2 regions of the Granulibacter bethesdensis genome follow, and region 1 is predicted to be linked to the other one. Evidence: predicted binding sites of a transcription regulator. Region 1 holds the regulator's gene; the other holds the start of a gene.
What was found. The regulator LexA, encoded in region 1, represses DNA repair genes until DNA is damaged. The targets are predictions, from matches to a motif close to TGTTCTANNTANGTTC.
Positions count from the first base shown of each region.

Region 1 (4,427 bases):
ACTTCAGGGTGGCTATGGTCTGATCACCGAGATCAAGAAAGCATCTCCCTCCGGCGGGTTGATACGCCCGAATTTCAATCCGGCCGAACTGGCCAAAGCCTATGAGTTGGGGGGCGCGACCTGTCTGTCGGTGCTGACCGATGGACCGTATTTTCAGGGTGACCCGGACCATCTGATTGCTGCGCGCACCGCCGTATCCCTGCCGGTACTCCGCAAGGATTTCATCCTCGATCCGTGGCAGGTCTATGAAAGCCGTGCCATGGGGGCAGATTGCATCCTGCTGATCATGGCCGCACTGACAGATGACGAAGCGCGAGAATTGGAAGAAACCGCCCGTCATCTTGATCTGGACGTACTGGCTGAAGTCCATGACGAAGCCGAGCTTGACCGTGCCCTGGCCCTTCAGACGGGATTGATCGGCATCAATAACCGTAATCTGAAAACTCTGAAAACAGACCTCTCCACCACCCTGAACATCGCGCCTTTGCTTCCGCCCGACCGGTTTCTGGTCGCAGAAAGCGGCATCCGCACGCATGAAGACATACAGCGCCTGGCAGCAACAGGCGTACGCAGCTTTCTGGTCGGCGAAAGCCTGATGCGGCAGCAGGATGTCACCAAGGCCGTGCGTGAGCTGATAGGCATCGATTCTTCATCTCCTGTCCCACCCATTGCCTGACATGCAGGATAAGCCTTCTCCCCGCCTGACCCATTTCAACGCCGCCGGGGAAGCGGCTATGGTGGATATTGCCGACAAACCGGTAACGGACCGGCAGGGTGTAGCCCGTGGACGGATCACGATGCAGCCATCCACATGGGCGATGATTCAGGAAGGCAGTGCCAAAAAGGGCGATGTGCTGGGGGTTGCTCGGCTGGCCGGGATTATGGCGGTCAAGCGGACGGCTGATCTGATCCCGCTTTGCCATCCGTTGCCAGTCACGGCAATCACGGTTGATTTCCGCAACGATAGACCGGGAGAAGTCGAGATTGAGGTGCGGGTGCGGACCTCCGGACGTACAGGCGTTGAAATGGAGGCCCTGACCGGGGTTAGCATCACCGCCCTGACCATCTATGATATGTGCAAAGCCGTTGATCGCGGCATGACTATCAGCGACATCCGTGTGGTTGAAAAATCCGGCGGCAAGTCAGGTCATTTCCGACAGGATTGAACAAAGATCATGATCCCGGTCGAAGAAGCCCGCACCCGTATTCTGGCCTCCGTCTCCCCTACCATGGCCGAGACGGTCTCAATCGCAGAGGCGCACGGCCGGGTATTGGCTGTCAGTGTGAAGGCGCGGGTGACCCAGCCTCCTCATGATGTTTCGGCCATGGATGGCTATGCGGTACGCTGCGCCGATGCGGTGGCGGGAGCCAGACTGACCGTCATCGGCGCGGCTCCAGCCGGACATCCCTTCAGCGGCACCGTGGAAGCCGGTCAGGCAGTTCGTCTTTTCACCGGCAGCGTCGTTCCACAAGGCTCAGATACCATTCTGTTGCAGGAAGAAGCGCAGCGGCAGGATGACATCGTTATTCCTGCCGAGACCATACGGCCTGATCGCCACATCAGACGGCAGGGACAGGATTTCACCACAAATCAAACCGTGCTGGAATCAGGGCATATCCTGACAGCGCGGGATATTGGTCTTGCCGCTGCCGCCAATATTCCCTGGCTGACGGTTCATCGCCGCCCTCGCATTGCGATACTGGCAACCGGCGATGAAATCGCACTGCCCGGGGAGTCGGTACCACCGGGTGGGATCGTCAGCTCCAATTCCCACATGCTGGCCGCCATGATCCGTGCAGCTGGCGGAGACCCGATCCTGCTACCGCTCAGCGGTGATGACAGCGATACCATCCGCGCCCGTGCAGAAGCCGCCACAAAATCCGATCTGCTGATCACCATCGGCGGGGCCAGTGTGGGCGATCATGATCTGGTACGCTCTGCACTGGGGGAGCGCGGGCTGACGCTGGATTTCTGGAAAATTGCCATGCGACCGGGCAAACCGCTGATGCACGGAAAACTGGCCGGAACACCTTTGATCGGTCTGCCTGGCAACCCCGTCTCGGCTTATGTTTGCGCCCTGCTGTTCGTGCTGCCTGCATTGGAGGTGTTACGCGGTCTGCCTGCTTCTCCCTTGCGGACACAGCCGGCACGACTGGTGGCCCCCTTGCGAGCCAATGATCATCGCACCGACTTCATGCGCGGGATCATAACGCAGACGCAGTCCGGTCCGGTTGTCGAATCCTTTCCTGTGCAGGATTCTTCAATGATCAGCGCCCTGGCACGGGCCAACGCGCTGATCATGCGTGCGCCCCATGCGCCACAGGCCGCAGCAGGAGAGATCGTGCCAGTCCTGCTACTGGATAGTGCCGGATTATAAAGGACGCTTGACGCGACAGAACGAACTTATGTAGAACATCTTTGTTGCTTGTTTGTTCTTTTGTGCGCTTTTTCCTTTCGGAACGGTCTTGAAAGGCCTTCTGCATGCTGACACGCAAACAGTATGAGCTGTTGCTGCTCATTGATGGTCATCTGCGTAAAACAGGCTTTTCCCCCAGTTTTGAGGAAATGAAAGCGGCCTTGAACCTGAAATCCAAATCAGGAATTCACCGCCTTATTTCAGCTCTGGAAGAACGCGGCTTCCTGCGCCGCCGCCATCATCGCGCCCGTGCGCTGGAGGTGATCCGCATGCCGGAAGCCGCCAGCATGCCGGTGCCGAAAACAGCCCCTTCGGCTCCGTCCTTTGCCCCTGCTCCCGCCTTTACACCGAACGTCATTCAGGGAAGTTTCTCCAACCGGATCGCGGGGGTAAGGGCGGCTCAGGATGCCTCGGCCGTACAGCTTCCGCTTTACGGACGCATTGCCGCCGGTATGCCGATTGAGGCATTGCGGGACACCAGCGCCTATCTCAGCGTGCCCATCGATATGCTTGGCAATGGAGAACACTACGCACTGGAAGTTGCTGGCGATTCCATGATCGATGCCGGTATTTTCGATGGCGATACAGTGATTATCCAGCAATCGGACCTTGCCGAAAACGGGCAGATCGTCGTCGCCCTGATCGATGATACTGAAGTCACACTCAAGCGCCTGCGGCGACGCGGCAAGTCGGTGGCCCTGGAACCAGCGAATGAACGCCATGAAACCAGAATTTTCCCGGCTGATCGCGTGCGGGTTCAGGGAAGGCTGATTGGCTTGCTTCGCCGTTACTGAGGGATCATCTCATCAGTCCGGGCCAGCGGCGCTTTCCACTGGCCCGGGCTGGTATCAGGTGGTGGCTGCACCCATGGTCGGTCCCCGCGCCATGCCCGGTCTGTCAGCACAGAGATCCTGCCGGGCCTGAACCATACCGCAATGCTGCCCTCCTCTCGTATCTGCGACAGGGAGATCACGGGCTGATCCCGACACTGGCTGCTCCAGCCATCCAGAATGACGGCAAGCGCCCCGGGCTGGCATATCTCCGTGCCCTCTCCCGTTTTCAGAAAGACCGCCGGGGCGCCTGACACCGGTGTGACGAGACAGCCGCTCTCACCACATCGCGCCATGTGCGTGGCAAGACGCCCCGCCACGGAAAGCGGTGTAAAATCCTTCACTCCCCAATAAGCCTGCCATGCCTCCGTCAGCAGGGGCGAACTTCCTTTATCGAAGGCAAAAACACGTAAACCGGCTTTGACAGCGACCATACGTGCATCCGCTGATATCAGGAGGTCGGCAGGCACAGTCAGTCCGATAGACGCTATCCCGGCCATCATCACGGGCACGCCGCACAACCGGACACGACCACGCCAGAAGCAAAGCCAAATCAGCCCGGCACTGATCATGAACAATCCCCAGCCTGGCATTGGCGGTACAGCAAGGACGGCAGCCGGCAAGGCTGCGACCAGTTTCGCAACGGTCAGGATCAGCCAGATTCCGATTCCCATAACAACAAAAACGGGTCGATCAAGGCCAAGCGGCATCAATGCCATGGCCAGCAGACCGGCAGGCATGACCCAGAATGCCATCAGCGGCACTGCGATCATATTGGTCGCCACGAAATAAAGCTGGAGCTGCCCGAAATGATAAATTCCATACGGTGCCGATGCAGTGCCCGCCAGCAAGCTGGTCAACGCCACCGCCGTCAGATGATGGAGCACACGCCGCCCGGCCAGACTGGCCAGCCACGGTCCCAGCGCCTCATATCCGGCTGCCAGAGCCATCACGGCAGCAAAGCTCATCTGGAAGCTGACACCGGTGACTTCATACGGCCAGATCAGGACAATCACAGCCGCGGCAATCGCCAACCCTCGCATGGACAATGCCCTGCGCCCCAGAAACAGAGCGAGACAGGCAATCATCGCCATCACCGCACTGCGTATGATCGGCACATGCAACCCTGTCAGCGCCGCATAGGCGAACCCTGACAGCAATGAAGTCGAGGCGGCAATCT
Region 1 covers NZ_CP018192.1:950,418-954,844, reverse strand. Annotated here, with positions in the region: gene trpC (indole-3-glycerol phosphate synthase TrpC) at 1-676, shown strand, start outside; gene moaC (cyclic pyranopterin monophosphate synthase MoaC) at 678-1,166, shown strand; gene GbCGDNIH6_RS04240 (molybdopterin molybdotransferase MoeA) at 1,176-2,378, shown strand; gene lexA (transcriptional repressor LexA) at 2,483-3,211, shown strand; gene GbCGDNIH6_RS04230 (ComEC/Rec2 family competence protein) at 3,205-4,427, opposite strand, start outside.

Region 2 (4,427 bases), 750 kb from region 1:
ATCCTGTTCCAGTTCCCGCCTGGCCTTTTCGCTCTCCTGCGGGTTGGGCAAGCGCAAAATGAAGGATGGATGCCAGGAGATCAGGACGGGGCCGCCGTGAAGCCCCTGCTCCACCATGCCTCGCCGTCTTGTCATGGCAGCCCGGTTACCGGTCAATGCAAAAGCCGCGGACGCGCCCAGGGCCAGCGTCAAACGTGGACGGATCAGCGATAGCTCCAGATCGAGCCACCAGCGGCATGCCTCTATCTCTTTTCGGTCTGGACTCTGATGCAGACGGTGCCGACCACGGGGGAGGAATTTGAAGTGCTTGACCGCATTGGTCAGCCAGACTTTCTCCTCCGCCATGCCGACCTTGCCCATCAGGTCACGCAACACCTGCCCGGCCGGGCCGACGAAAGGCCGTCCCTCCAGATCCTCCCGGTCGCCCGGCTGCTCCCCTACGATCATCAATGAAGCGTCGGCCTGGCCCTCGCCCCACACCGTCCGGGTCGCTGCCTCGCACAAGGAACAACGACGGCATTGCAGGGCCGCCTGCCTCGCCTCATCCAGAGTCTCAGGCGGCGCCTCCGTGGCGACCGGCATAGAGGCTCGGTAACGAGCCGAAATCGCGGCGGCACCGGGACGTGGCGCTGTCGTCCCCGCCTCATGCATGCGCTGCACCCGCGCCTCCGCATCGGCCAGCATATCCGGGATCAGCCGCGTCTCCGGCAGGTTGCGCCAGTATTTCTTCGGCATCTCCGACCGCATTGCAGACAATTTAATGCGCGCTGGATTAAAGATATTGGCGAAATACGTGTCCCACAAAGCCGCCGATGCATCCTCCGGCAGATCCGGGCGAGGCATGCCGGAGCCAAACCGCAACACTCCCTCCGTAAAATGCGCCGAGAGATCAGGGGTGGCGATCGTCCAGTCCATATCCGCAAAGCGCTGGACGAAAAACGGGCTGGCAGGCTCAAGGGTATGATGTTCCGGCTCGAACCATGCCACGAAGCGGCGTCTTGTGTGCTCTCCCGCTATCTCCCGGAAACGCACAAAAGCGTGCATTTTGTGAATGTCACGCTTGACCGCCGATGCCATCAGCGTCAGCGTGCGCCCCAGCCCATCGGCTGGGGACAAGGCCGCGAGATCACCCCGGCTGATCCTCCATAAAGCCTGATACAGCAGCCCACCGCGATCATTTCCCCGGTGCCAGATGACCGTTTCCGCAAGGCTGAGGAAGACAGGCGGTACGGCAACACGGCGCGGTCCCTTCTCCTCCGGCAAGGCGGTAAAGCCGAACAGGGTTTCCGCCCCTGACCAGTCTATATCCTCTGGCGGTATATCGTGGCTGATCGCACGTTGCGCCGCCCGCCTCCATGCAGCGAAACACGACGTGGCAGGCAGACGAACCGTGTAGGTCACAGCAGTTTCGGCTGCTTTGGAGCAGGTGCGAAACGGGCGCGTAGCAACGCACTGTCCGTCAGGCCACGCGGATTCCAGCCAGGCAGCACAATGAAGGGCTGCGCTTTTTTCATCACCGCCCCCAGCCGGGCCACATCCTCGAAACGCAGCCGGTGCAGGCTGCGCGCGGCGAGAATCCGGTCCACCGTGCGCGCACCGAATCCTGGTACCCGCAACAGCATCTCCCGGCTGGCACGATTGACATCAAGGGGAAAATCCGCACGGTTTCGCAGCGCCCAGGCCAGTTTCGGGTCCAGCTCCAGATCAAGATAGCCGCCCTGTGTGCCGGTAGCGATTTCCTCTACGCTGAACCCGTAAAAGCGTAGCAACCAGTCCGCCTGATACAGACGATGCTCCCTCAAAAGAGGCGGTCGCACCAGAGGCAGGGCCGGAGATGCATCGGGAATAGGAGAAAAGGCTGAATAATACACCCGCCGCAACTGATACCCCGTGTAAAGGCGCGAGGAGGTGGAGAGAATGGTCGTATCATCGGCTCCATCCGCGCCCACGATCATCTGGGTGCTCTGCCCCGCCGGAGCAAAACGCGCCGCCTTCCGCCCGGAAAGGGTTTTATCTTGCGCCGCCTCCCCTTCCAGCCGCACCAGCGCCATGGCACTGCGAATAGTCTCCGGCCGCTTTTCCGGCGCCAGCACCCGGACGCTTTCATCCTGTGGAAGCTCGATATTGATCGAGAGGCGATCCGCCCATAACCCGGCCTCCCTGATCAGGTCTGGATTGGCGTCGGGAATGGTCTTGAGATGAATATACCCCCGAAATCCGTGATCCAGCCGCAGGGTGCGGGCAATCCGCACCATCTCCGCCATCGTATGGTCGGGGGACTGAATAATGCCGGAGGACAGGAACAATCCTTCGATATAGTTCCGGCGGAAGAATTCCAGCGTCAGCGTAACCACTTCCTCCACCGAGAATCGTGCCCGCTCCACATTCGAGGTGACCCGGTTGATGCAGTAGGAGCAGTCGAAAATGCAGAAATTGGTCAGTAATATCTTGAGCAGGGAGATACACCGCCCATCCGGTGTGTAAGCATGGCAGATACCGCGACCCATCGTAGGATCAGCACCCTCCCCACCTTCATTGCGCCTGCCACGGCCACTGGATGCGCAGGACGCATCATATTTCGCGGCATCCGACAAAATGGCGAGCTTGTCCTGCAAGGTAATCCGGGCCATGGCGATACGCTAAATGTTCCCTATTTGTTCGTCAAGTGATCACAGGATCGTCTAAATTTTTATCATCACTCAAAAGATGGCTTATCGGGGGGCGGGGATAGTGGCAAACGTTCTATTGATGCTAAAGAAATGCTCTAACGCCCGGAGAGCAGAAAGGCTGCATCATGTCAGGACACGCTTGATGAAATATACGCATCCCAAGCGTGTGCGCGTGCGGCCCGCATCGACAGGGTGGCATAGCGATGCAGGAGGACCGCTCTGCTCCTCCCTGTTACTTTTCTCTCATTATGCCAGGAAGTGACGGCCTTGATTATTTTGACCGGCGGAGCAGGTTTTATCGGCTCAAACATCGCGGCCGAACTGAATGAGGCAGGCCTTACCGATATCGTTATCATTGACTGGCTCGGCACCGAACGCAAATGGCATAATATTGCCAAGCGGCGCTTCGCTGATTTTGTCTTTCCGGAAGAAGTCAACGGCTTTCTGGATGGTTTGAACGGCGCTGATGCCGTTGTGCATATGGGGGCCAATTCATCAACCACCGCCACAGATGGTGATGAGATCATCCGCTCCAATTTCCGCCTGTCATGCCGTCTGTGGAACTGGTGCACCGCCACCAGAACGCCTTTCATTTACGCTTCATCCGCCGCGACCTATGGCGATGGCAGCCATGGCTTTGTCGATAACGACAGCGATGCGGACCTCGACAGCCTGCATCCGCTCAATCTTTATGGCTGGTCCAAACATGCTTTCGACAAATGGGCGCTGGAAAGGGCACGTCGCCATGACGCTCCCCCGCAATGGGCCGGTCTGAAGTTTTTCAATGTCTACGGCCCCAACGAATATCACAAGAAAGACATGATGAGTCTGGTGGCCAAAAATACACCGTCCATCCTGAATGGTCAGGCGATCCGCCTGTTCAAATCCCACCGGCCCGAATTCGCGGACGGAGAACAGCTGCGTGACTTCATCTATGTCAAGGACTGCGCTTCCGTCGCGAGCTGGTTGCTTCAGAACCGACATGTGAGCGGATTGTTCAATCTGGGAACCGGGAAAGCCCGTTCCTTCCGGGATCTGATGATGGCCGTCGGACAGGCTGCCGGGAAAACGACATCCATCGAGTTCATCGATATGCCAGCTTCCATCCGTGATCAGTACCAGTATTTCACGGAAGCATCCATGCACAAGCTTCGGGCGGCTGGTTACACACGGGATTTTTACACGCTGGAAGAAGGCGTACGGGATTACGTGCAGAACTACCTTACCAAAGTCGACCCTTATAGATAACTCTGAAAATATAATATTTAGTCTGCCTTCGACAAACAAAATTTGCAATCAAGAAATAAAAAGGTGAGACATAAATCAGCGTCTGTCCCACCTCGCATTATTCAATCAGACAGCGTTTCCAAATAAGCCTCAAACGAGCCAGGGCCTGACATAAATGGCTGAGGATACATGGCGCGCAAATCTGGCTTGTTTCGATATAAAATCCGGTGTTCTTTAGCTATTTTGTTTCCACTTTGATAAGAATCAAACGCCCACCAGCGACCGGGTAGTCCCACCACTTTATGCTTTTTGAGAAGATTTTTATACCATGCCATCAGTTCAAAAACCTCGATGCGATCATTGGCATAGCGTTCGAGCATCTGCTCTCCCACCCAAGTAACCTTGGTAAAATGGAAAAATCTTAATAGCTGATTGCCAGCCAATAGATCTCCAGCACTATTCAGAACCAATGGCCTCTGATTCAAATTCCAGCTTGCTACGTTATAACCTGAATCCTTAATGATATGTACT
Region 2 covers NZ_CP018192.1:1,703,069-1,707,495, forward strand. Annotated here, with positions in the region: gene GbCGDNIH6_RS07730 (UdgX family uracil-DNA binding protein) at 1-1,401, opposite strand, end outside; gene GbCGDNIH6_RS07735 (putative DNA modification/repair radical SAM protein) at 1,398-2,630, opposite strand; gene rfaD (ADP-glyceromanno-heptose 6-epimerase) at 2,937-3,917, shown strand; gene GbCGDNIH6_RS07745 (hypothetical protein) at 4,019-4,427, opposite strand, start outside.
Region 2: GbCGDNIH6_RS07735 (putative DNA modification/repair radical SAM protein) is a predicted target of LexA. The motif match lies at 2,645-2,660, and genes of this name have one in related genera.